DNA from 2 places in the Halobacillus naozhouensis genome. Region 2 is predicted to be linked to the other one. Evidence: predicted binding sites of a transcription regulator. Region 2 holds the regulator's gene; the other holds the start of a gene.
What was found. The regulator CtsR, encoded in region 2, represses protease genes until heat stress. The targets are predictions, from matches to a motif close to ATGGTCAATAAAGGTCAAACA.
Positions count from the first base shown of each region.

Region 1: the regulator CtsR is predicted to act here: its motif matches at 1,364-1,384, upstream of clpP (ATP-dependent Clp endopeptidase proteolytic subunit ClpP).

Region 1 is NZ_CP121671.1:2,908,864-2,915,835, forward strand. Features, by position in the region: gene P9989_RS15265 (sugar-binding transcriptional regulator) at 1-200, opposite strand, end outside; gene P9989_RS15270 (glutaredoxin family protein) at 343-576, opposite strand; gene P9989_RS15275 (hypothetical protein) at 639-866, opposite strand; tRNA gene P9989_RS15280 (tRNA-Arg) at 1,042-1,115, opposite strand; gene clpP (ATP-dependent Clp endopeptidase proteolytic subunit ClpP) at 1,444-2,031, shown strand; gene P9989_RS15290 (HPr family phosphocarrier protein) at 2,141-2,392, opposite strand; gene whiA (DNA-binding protein WhiA) at 2,525-3,484, opposite strand; gene P9989_RS15300 (gluconeogenesis factor YvcK family protein) at 3,534-4,487, opposite strand; gene rapZ (RNase adapter RapZ) at 4,491-5,375, opposite strand; gene P9989_RS15310 (8-oxo-dGTP diphosphatase) at 5,392-5,859, opposite strand; gene trxB (thioredoxin-disulfide reductase) at 6,182-6,972, opposite strand, start outside.
Region 2 is NZ_CP121671.1:118,307-125,278, forward strand. Features, by position in the region: rRNA gene P9989_RS00690 (23S ribosomal RNA) at 113-3,036, shown strand; rRNA gene rrf (5S ribosomal RNA) at 3,153-3,266, shown strand; gene P9989_RS00700 (MgtC/SapB family protein) at 3,362-4,054, shown strand; gene P9989_RS00705 (CtsR family transcriptional regulator) at 4,217-4,681, shown strand; gene mcsA (protein-arginine kinase activator protein McsA) at 4,702-5,247, shown strand; gene mcsB (protein-arginine kinase McsB) at 5,247-6,317, shown strand; gene clpC (ATP-dependent protease ATP-binding subunit ClpC) at 6,337-6,972, shown strand, end outside.

The sequences.
Region 1 (6,972 bases), 1.4 Mb from region 2:
GTAATATCAACAGCCCCTTGCTTGCTCAGAAAGTCAACTTCACTTCTAACGGTCCTTTCAGCAAGCTGACTGTTCTCAGATAGCGCTCTTCTGCCCACCGGCTGCATCAACCGAATATAGTGAAGCAGTTGATAACGTCTTTGCATAATTTCAAGGACGTCCGGAAACAATTTCTTTTGTAAGTCAATTAAAGCTCTCATGAAAAAGCTCCTTCATCATGAAAAGTATATTAGTTGGGATAGATATGTCCCAGGCAGTCATAATCTGTCCCGCTCGGAGCAAAAAAATATCCTTTTCAATTAATATATTATCAGTGCGACTGAAGCTGTGCAACTGAAAAACTTAGTGTAACCGCTCTCTTAACGAAAAAACATCGATTTCCCGGTAATCCATTCTTTCTTCATTTACAAAAAGGACAGGAATTTCGAGAAAATAACTATGCAATAACTCTTCATCATCTTCTATATTAACCTCAGTCATCTCAATTTGGTAGTCCATGGCAAGCACTACAACAAGATCTTTGACTTCATCACATAATTTACAATTACTTTTACCGTACAGTGTTATTTTATTCATGTCTTCCTCCCTTTCTCTAAATAAAGTACAATTGTAAGTATGACAAAACAAATAGAGCCACGTTAAGAAACGTGGCTCTCGAAATCATAATAACCATGATTAATTTTTAATTTCTTCGCTTCTAGGAACTCTATTAATTCATCTTCACTGGCCGTTCGTTCAAGGGAACGATACAGTGACATTAAATTAAAGGACAGCTTTCTTTGATGCTGCATATCAAGGATGTGGATTCTGCGATCTTCTGGAATCTTTTCGGTTGATATGATTTTGAAACGAATAATTTTTGTCATAGAATCTCCTTTTCGCTTAACGAAAAACAACTAATCCGTATATCAACAAGAATAACATATCCACTTTTTGAATGAAACTTATTAACACTCCACAATACTAAAGCTTTACCAAAGAAAACATCTGCTCCAATGAGCAGCGTGGGTAAATTAAAAAATTATTAAATAAAAGTTAAAGCGCGCCCGAGAGGATTCGAACCCCCGACACGTAGAACCGGAATCTACCGCTCTATCCAACTGAGCTACGGGCGCAAAATCAGAAAGACAAGGTATATTATAAGGTTAATCAGCGAGAAAATCAAGGTTTATTTTGACTAGATACTCTTGAAATTCTATTAAAAGTCACAGGTTTATCTTATTCAAATTAGGGAAATGATGGTACAGGGATGCTCAATTACACTAGCATCAATGAATTATTGCACTACCGCAAATCTTGAAATCCATAGACTCTGAAAACCTGTCAGGGATTAAGGAAATAAGTCAAAAAGGCACAATCTTTTCGTTTGACCTTTTCTGACCTTAAAGGTATGATAAAAATATATTCCATCATATATGCAATGATGAAAAGGAGGAAATTACAATGAATTTAATCCCAACAGTAATTGAACAAACTAACCGTGGAGAACGTGCCTATGACATTTATTCCCGCTTATTGAAAGATCGGATTATTATGCTAGGCAGTGCTATTGATGATAATGTTTCCAACTCAATTGTTGCCCAACTATTATTCTTAGCTGCTGAGGATCCTGACAAAGACATTTCGCTTTACATCAACTCACCGGGTGGATCCATTACCTCTGGAATGGCCATTTACGATACAATGCAATTCATCAAGCCAAACGTTTCTACAATCTGCACAGGAATGGCTGCTTCTATGGGTGCTTTCCTTCTCAATGCCGGTACAAAAGGAAAACGTTATGCCCTGCCAAACAGTGAAGTGATGATCCACCAGCCTCTAGGCGGAACACAAGGGCAAGCATCCGATATTGAAATTCACGCTAAACGCATCATTAAAATGCGTGAGAAACTAAACCAAATTCTATCAGAGCGCACTGGTCAGCCACTTGAAGTGATTGAGCGTGACACAGACCGAGATAATTTCATGTCAGCTCATGAAGCTGTCGATTATGGTCTAATCGATAAAGTGATGGAAAAGACAGGCGAATAAGAAACAAAAGCCCACTGTACGTACAGTGGGCTTTTGTTATGTATAGCCCGTGGAGAACAAACAATGTATGATCATAAACATTTTGTTCATTCCTTCACATAAATTCGTATTACTCTTTTACAAAGGCTGTTAATTCAGCTATCGCTTTTTCTTCATCTGTGCCGTCAGCTATTAACAAAATCTCCTCATCATAGGCCACTGCCAAACTCATAAGCCCCATAATACTCTTAGCATTCACGCGCTTCTGATCTTTTTCAATAAAAATATCTGAAGAAAAGCGGTTGGCTTGCTGGACGAATTGTGCAGCAGGTCTAGCCTGTAAACCTGTCTCTAATTCAATCTTAACGGACTGTTCAATCATCTATTCATTCTCCTCTCTATCATCATTTCACTATTTAGAAAGCGCATACAATCTTTTTAAATAAAGAACGCTTCCTGTAGGAAAGCGTTCCTCAATTGTAAATCATTATAGCATGAAATTTTTCAAATTACATTAGTTTTGACTACTTTCCTTCACTTCTCCACGTCTAACCTTCTCCGCGAAATCATCGATTTTACGCAAGCGGTGGTTAATACCGGATTTACTTATCGGAGAGCCTGATACTAACTCCCCAAGCTCCTTTAACGAAACTTCCTGATGCTGAAGCCGAAGTGATGCAATTTCGTGAAGCTTATCGGGCAGGGCCTCTAAACCTACAGTCCGTTTAATGAATTTAATATTTTCCACCTGTCTGAATGCAGCCCCAATCGTCTTATTTAAGTTGGCCGTTTCGCAATTAACAAGCCGATTTACGGAGTTGCGCATATCTCTAACGATACGTACATCCTCAAATTTAAAAAGAGCTTGGTGGGCCCCGATATTACTAATCAACTCGGTAATCTTCTCAGCCTCTTTTAAATAAGTAATAAATCCCTTTTTTCTCTCCAAGGTCCGGGCGTGTAACCCAAAGCTGTTCATAAGCTCACATAATGCTTCATTATGCGATTCATCAGATGAGTGGACCTCTAAATGATAAGACGATGTCTCAGGGTTATTTACAGATCCTCCTGCTAAAAAGGCTCCTCGTAAGTATGCCCGCTTGCAAGCGGTAGTTCCCAAATACTTTTTCGGAATCTCCGGATTGACCGAGAACGGTCCGACTAAAATTTCTAAGTCTTTTAATAGCTTTTCAGCATTTTCTTTCATTCTGACAATATAAACATTATTCTTTTTTAAACGCATTTTCTTCCTTACCAGAAGTTCGACCGGATACGGATATAGCTTTTTGATCAACATATAAATGCGTCTCGCAATCGCAGCATTCTCTGTTTGTATATCTAACAAATAGGACTTATTAGATAGAGAGAATGTTCCATTCATTCGAACGAGGGCTGCCAGTTCCGCTTCCACACTACTCTTTTCTTCGGCTTCCACATTCGTTAATTCCTTTTTAATCTCTGATGCAAACGACACTAAGTTCACCCCCATTTAAACAAGCTCCGGCATCATGGCTGACTTTCTGCTATAACATCGAATGAAGCAAATGAGCTAATTTTTTCGTATCATGGCGAATGGCAGCCTTACTTTTATCAATGATATCTTCTTCAATAATGTTTAATCCCAACGCTTTAATTCGGTCCATGTCATAATGCACGGGTTCTGCATTTTCTTCTGCATAGACTTTGCGGATATTCGGACCAATTGGCTTATTATGAACGACAACAGAATGAATGCATCCTTCGCCGACATGATCATAGATAGCCTGCACGTGATCAGCAGCAGTATAACCTGAAGTTTCCCCTTCCTGTGTCATCACATTACAGACATACGTTACTTTGGCCTTCGTTTCTCTCAATGCCTGACCGATCTCAGGTATAATAATGTTCGGAAGAATGCTAGTGTATAGACTCCCCGGTGCAATCACAACCAAATCTGCATCTCTGATGGCATTCATCGCTTCTGGTAACGGCTGAATAGGAAGCGGGCTGACATATACCCGTTTAATTCGCTTGTTGGCTTTTGGAATATTGGACTCCCCAGTTACAAGCGTACCATCTTCCATTTCAGCGTGCAGATTCATTGAATGGTTTGCAATCGGGTAAATATTCCCTTTCACATTCAACACACGAGAGATTTCCTTAATTCCATGGTAAAAGTCTCCAGTCATTGATGTCATAGCAGCGAGAAGCAGGTTACCCATTGAATGTCCAGAAAGTCCATTCCCATTAGCAAAACGATGTTGAAATAAATCAAGAAGCATTGGTTCTGCATCCGACATGGCCGCAAGCACGTTCCTAATATCACCGGGTGCTGGGATCGAAAGCTCACTTCTTAATCTTCCTGAACTCCCTCCGTCATCTGCAACGGTCACAATAGCGGAGAGGTCAATCGGAAAGTATTTAAGTCCCCTCAATAACACGGGCATCCCGGTCCCCCCGCCAATGACTACTACCTTGGGTTTATTCAAACGATCCATGGATTACAAACCCTTTCTTTTATCAATATCCCGGTGCGTCACATGGGTAACAAAGTCACTGGAAAAGTAATTGGAAAGATACTCAGCTATGGCAACAGAACGGTGCTGTCCACCCGTACAGCCAATTGCTACTACTAGCTGGCTCTTCCCTTCTCTCTTATACTGCGGCAGCATAAACTGCAGCAAATCTTTAAGCTTTTCAAGAAATTTTTGAGTATCAGACCATTTAAATACATAGGAAGAAACTTCTGAATTTAACCCTGTCAACGGACGCATGTTTTCCACATAATGAGGGTTAGGTAAAAATCTGACATCAAACATAAGGTCTGCATCGATTGGCACCCCATACTTAAACCCGAAAGAAACCATCTGAACAGAAAACACTTGCTGTTTCTGTGCTTTGTATCGATCGAGAATTCTCTCTCTCAGCTCCTTAGGTTTAAGGCTTGACGTATTAATAATGGTTTGAGCCCTGCCCCGCAATTCGTCCAGCATCTTCCGCTCCTGACGAATGCCTTCGAGCGGCAGCCCATCTTTTGCCAATGGATGGGATCGTCTAGTTTCTTTATATCTTGAAACGAGGGATTGATCTTCTGCATCCAGAAATAGAATATGACCTTCCAGCCAGTCCTCATTCCCTAAGCGATCAAGGGCATCAAATAAGGAATCGAAAAATTCACGTCCCCTTAAATCCATGACAAGAGCCACATTCTTAATATCATTAGTTGAATCCTTCATTAAATCCAGAAATTTAGGTAAAAGAGTCGGCGGCAGATTATCAACACAAAAAAAGCCTAAGTCTTCAAAGCTTTGGATAGCAACCGTCTTTCCTGCTCCAGACATTCCAGTTATGATTACAAGTTGAGTATTGTTTTCTTTTTCGGCCATAAGCCATCGCTCCTCATTACATAGGTCGAGACGGGTCCAGATCCTGGTCGATCAATTGAAAGTCAGTCGTATAGACGAATGTACCGTATACTTGTTCTTCACTCGCTAAAATATGATTGAATATATAACGATCACCTTCAGCCATCGGTTTAGTCAACACATCCTCTACAGCTACCCATTCGAGCTGACCCTCTTCACTGACTTCTAATAGCTCTCCTTGATAGTCTGTAGTATAGAACGTAAACATCATCCACTCCTGAACAGTTTGATCGTCCTCTTTCATGATAAAAGTGAAAGATCCTTTGAGTTCAGGATCTTTTATGCGTAAACCAGTTTCTTCGTTAAATTCACGGACTACGGAGTCTTTAATATTCTCTCCTGCCTCCATTTTTCCGCCGGGAACGACATACCAGCCACGCCTTGGTTTCTTTAACATTAATATATGATTATCCTTAAGTAAAATACAGTTTGCTACACGTTGCATGTCTTGTCACCTCATTTATTCTCTAGAGGGCATCCTTGTCTATTATACAATGAATACGTAACTGGCTACAATGTTATGCTTATTGAACAAAAGCAAAAAGCGCCCCGGAATACAGGACAGATGACGGACAGATGAGGTTTGACTCGCTGCCTTTCATCTGTACTAGTAGCTATAATTTTCGTATAAAGGCACAAAAAAATGCACAGGTGATAAACACCTGTGCCTAATAGAGATCTATTAAAAGGGGGTCAATTAATCACTTTTATTGTACCCCATCAATGTTTCATGCGTGTTACAGGAGAATTAAGCTAGAGTTACTTTTTTATTTTACCGCTTTTAACTCTTCTAATAAGTTCTCAATATAATTCTGAGCAGACTGGGCAGCAATACTGCCATCCCCAGTTGCTGTCACAATTTGGCGTAACTCTTTCTCACGAATGTCTCCTGCCGCGAAAACACCTGGCACTTTGGTTTCCATTTTTTCGTCCGTTTCGATATAGCCTTGTTCATTCGTAACTCCAAGACTTTCAAATGGTTTGCTGAGCGGAATTAGACCGATATAAATGAACACACCGTTTGTGTCGAACTCGTATTCTTCGTTTGTTTTCTTATTATACAACGTGACACTTCCGACTTTGCCGTCTTGTTCATTGATTTCCTTCACAACTGTATCCCAGATGAAGTCAATCTTATCATTGTCAAACGCACGATCCTGTAAAATCTTCTGAGCGCGCAGCTCATCACGGCGGTGAACTATTGTTACTTTGTTAGCAAACCGTGTAAGATAGACCCCTTCTTCTACAGCAGAGTCCCCTCCGCCGACAACAACAAGTTCTTTTTCTTTAAAGAAGGCACCATCACAAACGGCACAATAGGAAACACCACGGCCCCCAAGCTCTTTTTCACCCTCGACGCCTAACGCTTTGTACTGAGCACCTGTTGTGATAATCAGGGCCCGTGTTTTATATTCTTTATTACCAGCAACAACTGTCTTGTATTCTTTCCCCTCGATTACTTCCTTAATGTCGCCATAGGCATATTCTGCGCCGAACTTTTTAGCATGGTCAAACATTTTATTGGAAAGATCAGGTCCCAGAATATGATCAAACCCAG
Region 2 (6,972 bases):
CTCAATGTGAACCTTGAAAACTGGATAAGATATTTCAGAACGTGTTTGATCGCAAGATCAACACGGGATGACAAGACATCAAACATCAATTTTTAAACGTCTTTTCACAGATAGTTAAGTGAATAAGGGCGCACGGTGGATGCCTTGGTACTAGGAGCCGATGAAGGACGGGACTAACACCGATATGCTTTGGGAAGCCGTAAGTAGGCTGTGCACCGAAGATTTCCGAATGGGGAAACCCCCTGCTCGTAATGGAGTAGGATCGTTTACTGAATTCATAGGTAAACGAAGGCAGACCCGGGGAACTGAAACATCTCAGTACCCGGAGGAAGAGAAAGCAAACGCGATTTCCCGAGTAGCGGCGAGCGAAACGGAATCAGCCCAAACCAGAAAGCTTGCTTTCTGGGGTTGTAGGACACTCCATTGGAGTTACCAAAAAAGAAGATAGATGAATCGATCTGGAACGATCAGCCAGAGCGGGTAAGAGCCCTGTAATCGACATCTTCTTTTCTCCGGAGTGGATCCTGAGTACGGCGGAACACGAGGAATTCCGTCGGAATCCGGGAGGACCATCTCCCAAGGCTAAATACTCCCTAGTGACCGATAGTGAACCAGTACCGTGAGGGAAAGGTGAAAAGCACCCCGGAAGGGGAGTGAAAGAGAACCTGAAACCGTGTGCCTACAAGTAGTCGGAGCCCATTGATGGGTGACGGCGTGCCTTTTGTAGAATGAACCGGCGAGTTACGACTGTATGCAAGGTTAAGCATCAGAAGCGGAGCCGCAGCGAAAGCGAGTCTGAACAGGGCGCGTGAGTATGCGGTCGTAGACCCGAAACCGTGTGATCTACCCATGTCCAGGGTGAAGGTCAGGTAACACTGACTGGAGGCCCGAACCCACGCAAGTTGAAAATTGCGGGGATGAGGTGTGGGTAGGGGTGAAATGCCAATCGAACACGGAGATAGCTGGTTCTCTCCGAAATAGCTTTAGGGCTAGCCTCAGAATAGAAAGTCTTGGAGGTAGAGCACTGATTGGACGAGGGGCCCCTACCGGGTTACCGAATTCAGTCAAACTCCGAATGCCAACGACTTTGTTCTGGGAGTCAGACCATGGGTGATAAGGTTCATGGTCGAGAGGGAAACAGCCCAGACCGCCAGCTAAGGTCCCTAAGTGTGTGTTAAGTGGAAAAGGATGTGGAGTTGCTTAGACAACCAGGATGTTGGCTTAGAAGCAGCCATCATTGAAAGAGTGCGTAATAGCTCACTGGTCGAGTGACTCTGCGCCGAAAATGTACCGGGGCTAAACACACCACCGAAGCTGCGGATTGATCCGAACGGATCAGTGGTAGGAGAGCGTTCTAAGGGCTGCGAAGTCAGACCGTAAGGACTGGTGGAGCGCTTAGAAGTGAGAATGCCGGTATGAGTAGCGAAAAAAGAGTGAGAATCTCTTTCACCGAAAGCCCAAGGTTTCCTGAGGAAGGCTCGTCCTCTCAGGGTTAGTCGGGACCTAAGCCGAGGCCGAAAGGCGTAGGCGATGGACAACAGGTTGATATTCCTGTACCGCCTCCTTTCCGTTTGAACGACGGGGGGACGCAGGAGGATAAGGAGAGCGCACCATTGGATGTGTGCGTCCAAGCAGTAAGACGGTCGAGGCAGGTAAATCCACTCGGCAACGTCAAGCTGTGATGGGGAGGGAACTAAAGTACCGAAGCTCCTGATTTCACACTGCCAAGAAAATCCTCTAGTGAGGAAAGAGGCGCCCGTACCGCAAACCAACACAGGTAGGCGAGGAGAGAATCCTAAGGTGAGCGGGAGAACTCTCGTTAAGGAACTCGGCAAAATGACCCCGTAACTTCGGGAGAAGGGGTGCTCCTCTGCCGAGGAGCCGCAGTGAAAAGGCCCAAGCGACTGTTTACCAAAAACACAGGTCTCTGCGAAGCCGTAAGGCGAAGTATAGGGGCTGACACCTGCCCGGTGCTGGAAGGTTAAGGGGATGCGTTAGCGCTTTTGGCGCGAAGCGTTGAACCGAAGCCCCAGTAAACGGCGGCCGTAACTATAACGGTCCTAAGGTAGCGAAATTCCTTGTCGGGTAAGTTCCGACCCGCACGAAAGGTGCAACGACTTGGGCACTGTCTCAACGAGAGACCCGGTGAAATTATACTATGCGTGAAGATGCGCATTACCCGCGACAGGACGGAAAGACCCCGTGGAGCTTTACTGTAGCCTGATATTGAATGTTGGTACAGCTTGTACAGGATAGGTGGGAGCCTGAGAAACCGGAGCGCTAGCTTCGGTGGAGGCGCTGGTGGGATACCACCCTGGCTGTACGGACATTCTAACCCAGGACCGTGATCCGGTTCGGAGACAGTGTCAGGTGGGCAGTTTGACTGGGGCGGTCGCCTCCTAAAGAGTAACGGAGGCGCCCAAAGGTTCCCTCAGAATGGTTGGAAATCATTCGCAGAGTGTAAAGGCACAAGGGAGCTTGACTGCGAGACTTACAAGTCGAGCAGGGACGAAAGTCGGGCTTAGTGATCCGGCGGTACCGTATGGAAGGGCCGTCGCTCAACGGATAAAAGCTACCCCGGGGATAACAGGCTTATCTCCCCCAAGAGTCCACATCGACGGGGAGGTTTGGCACCTCGATGTCGGCTCATCGCATCCTGGGGCTGTAGTCGGTCCCAAGGGTTGGGCTGTTCGCCCATTAAAGCGGTACGCGAGCTGGGTTCAGAACGTCGTGAGACAGTTCGGTCCCTATCCGTCGTGGGCGTTGGAAATCTGAAAGGAGCTGTCCTTAGTACGAGAGGACCGGGATGGACACACCGCTGGTGTACCAGTTGTTCCGCCAGGAGCATGGCTGGGTAGCTACGTGTGGACGGGATAAGTGCTGAAAGCATCTAAGCATGAAGCCCCCCTTGAGATGAGATTTCCCCTTACGCCAAGTAAGTAAGATTCCTCAGAGACGATGAGGTCGATAGGTCCGAGGTGGAAGCGTGGTGACACGTGGAGCTGACGGATACTAATCAATCGATGACTTAACTATATCAAAAAGCGGAGACGACCTTTATGGGAGTCAAAGCTAGATTATTAAACGTAAACATGATGTTTGTCTTGCCCCTCTTATCCAGTTTTGAAGGTTCGCCCTTCCTAACAGAATGATGTGGTGGCGACAGCGAAGAGGTCACACCTGTTCCCATGCCGAACACAGCAGTTAAGCTCTTCAGCGCCGATGGTAGTCGGGTCGATCCCCGTGAGAGTAGGACGCGGCCACATTATTATATAGTAAAAAACCGGAAGCATATGCTTCCGGTTTTTTACTATATAATAATAACGATCCTTTATTCCTGACCAAGGAAGGTGGAATCTGAATGGATGAGTTTGTTATATTTAATGAACATTTGGAAACATTTTTTATACGTTTATTAATAGCATTGCTCTTATCAGGTGTTATTGGTTTTGAAAGAGAATTGAAAAATCACTCAGCAGGATTTCGTACGCATATATTAGTTGGGATCGGTTCGTGCCTCATGATGCTTTTATCCCTGTATGGATTTGAACACTTTATAAACAACTACGATAATGTACGTTTTGATCCTTCACGAATCCCTTCATATGTTATTAGCGGGATTGGGTTTCTGGGGGCAGGCACAATAATTGTGAATGGGATGACGATAAGAGGATTAACAACAGCTGCTTCTATTTGGACTGTTGCGGGACTGGGCCTGGTAGTTGGTGCTGGAATGTACGATGTGGCCATGCTTGCTACTATTTTAGTTTTGCTGAGCTTAATCTTTTTGAACAATTTAGAGAAAAAGTATTTTAGCAGTTATTTTAAAAATTCCTATGTACTTATTACCGATGAACGGATAGAGACTGGTAAATTGCTTGCTGTCTTTGATGATGAGGATATTGAATTGCAAAGTGTGGAAATTGAAAATTTGAATAATCGTACTAAAAGCATACTCATACACATTAACAAAGGCCAGGAATTTAATGACGCTGCACTAATTGAACGACTCTCAAACGTAGAAAATGTAATACAGGTCAAACAGAAAAGATAAGAAAACTATACGACAAAATCGTATAGTTTTTTTGGTTTTAAGCTCCCTTTAATTAGGGAATGATTACAGATATAACAAAACATTTTATTTGCGTATATGTACAAATTGAGTATAATAAAATTATAGTCAAAGATAGTCAAAGTCAAATGAGGAGGAGGGAAAATGCGGAATATATCCGACATCATAGAAGAATATTTAAAGAATGTTATAGACAGTAATGAGAAGAAAGCTATTGAAATCAAGCGAAGCGAAATCGCTGACAGATTTCAATGTGTACCTTCCCAAATAAATTATGTGATTAAAACACGGTTCACTGTGGAAAAAGGTTATATAGTTGAAAGTAAGCGTGGAGGCGGAGGCTATATTCGCATTAGGCGTGTTCAACATCGATCAGAAGCACAGATGATCGAAGACCTTATCCACCTTATCCACCCTAAGGTTTCACAATCTGTAGCGGTCGATATTATCGAAAGATTACTCGAAAATCACAGCATCACAGGTCGCGAAGCTCGTATGATGGTAAGTGTAATGGACCGTGAAATACTCGCTTTTCCCCTTCCTCTAAGGGACGAGATCCGTTCAAGAATTTTAACGGCTATGCTGTTTACCCTTAAGTACAAAAGCTGAAATAGGAGGGAGAGAATGTTATGGAATGCCAACGATGCCATAACCGTCCTGCCACTGTTCATTTGACACAGTTATTAAATGGTGAAAAGACCGAAATCCATGTTTGTGAACAATGCGCGAAGGAAAAAGGATATATGCATGACCATGAAGAAAACTTTATATTGAACGACTTGTTAACTGGACTCTTTAATTTCGAAACAAAACACTCGTTGAAAGGTCATCCCCATAGTGCTCCGTCACCTAAGGAACAACTCAAATGCCCTAATTGCGGTTTGACATTTCAAGAGTTCGCAAAGGCAGGGAAGTTTGGCTGTGCTGAATGTTATAAAACATTTGATGACAAGTTAAATCCTATTTTAAGAAGGGTTCATAGTGGCAATACGCGTCATGATGGTAAAATTCCTAGACGTGAAGGAGGCAACTTGCATCTTAAACGTCAGATGGATGAATATAAATCTGATTTGCAACGCTTAATCGAACAAGAAGAATTTGAGGAAGCTGCCAAAGTTAGGGATGAAATCCGCTCCTTAGATAGCCAACTCCATCAAAGAGGGGAGGAGGACTGATGTCATTACAGCAATTTATGAACGAGGCGATTAGTCCATGGATGAAGGAAGACGGACCAGATAGTGATATCGTGTTAAGCAGTCGCATACGTTTGGCACGTAACTTTTCTAACACCCCTTTTCCAACGATTTCTTCAGAGGAACAGCTGGAAAAAGTTTTAACCTTCTTTAACAATGAGTTTCAGGATCAATCTTTTCGGGATTATAAACAATTTGAAGTTGTTAAAATGAATGAATTGCAACCAATTGAGAAAAGAGTGTTAGTGGAAAAACACCTAATCAGTCCGCACTTAACAGAGAATTCAGCCCATTCGGCTTCGCTGATTTCTCAAAACGAACAAGTATCGATCATGATCAACGAAGAGGATCATATTCGCATCCAGTTATACTTCCCTGGTTTCCAACTAGACAGGGCGCTGGAGCAGGCTTCACAGCTTGATGATTGGCTTGAGGAAAAGATTGATTACGCTTTTGACGAGAAACGAGGGTATTTAACGGCATGCCCGACGAATGTAGGCACTGGAATGAGAGCCTCGGTGATGATGCACCTGCCTGCTCTTGCTATGACCCAGCAGATTAATCGCATGACCCCCGCAATTAATCAACTTGGTTTAGTTGTTCGGGGTATTTACGGGGAAGGTAGTGAAGCAGTAGGTAATATTTTTCAAATATCAAACCAGATCACTCTAGGGAAATCTGAGGAAGATATTGTAGAGGACCTTCATAGTGTAGTCAAACAGCTGATTGATCAAGAACGAAGGGCCAGGCAAGCACTGCTGCACCGTTCAGGTATCCAAATTGAAGACCGAATTTTTCGTTCATATGGTGTTTTAAAACACAGTCGAATCATAGAGTCTAAAGAGGCTGCTAAATGTTTATCAGATCTTAGACTTGGTATTGATCTTGGATTTATTGATCATGTACCACAAACCATTTTAAATGAATTGATGGTATTAACGCAGCCTGGATTTTTGCAGCAATACGCAAAGGAAACTTTATCCCCATCCGAGCGGGATGTCAGAAGAGCATCATTAATTCGAGAAAGACTTCAGTTAGAAAATAAAGAATAAATGCAAGGAGGTTGTATCCATGATGTTTGGACGTTTTACAGAGCGCGCACAAAAAGTACTTGCCTTAGCACAAGAGGAGGCCGTTCGATTAGGTCACAACAATATTGGAACAGAGCATATTTTATTAGGATTAGTAAGTGAAGGAGAAGGGATTGCTGCTAAGTCACTAACAGCGTTGGGACTTGAGGCAAGCAAGATTCAACAAGAAGTAGAAAAATTAATCGGCAAGGGTGAGAAAGTATCCCAAACGATTCACTATACTCCAAGAGCGAAAAAGGTCATTGAGTTATCAATGGACGAAGCACGCAAACTTGGTCATTCTTATGTGGGTACAGAACACATCCTTCTTGGTCTAATTCGCGAAGGTGAAGGTGTAGCAGCTCGTGTATTAAACAATTTAGGTGTGAGTCTTAATAAAGCACGTCAGCAGGTCCTTCAGCTGCTAGGAAATAATGAGTCAACAGGCGGGCAAAATCGCCGTGGCGGCGGTGGCGGATCACAGTCAGCCAATGCAAATACTCCGACGCTTGATTCCCTTGCCCGAGACTTAACAGCGATAGCAAAAGAGGGGAATATAGACCCAGTCATCGGACGAAGCAAGGAAATAGAGCGTGTGATTCAAGTGCTAAGCCGCCGTACAAAAAATAATCCGGTA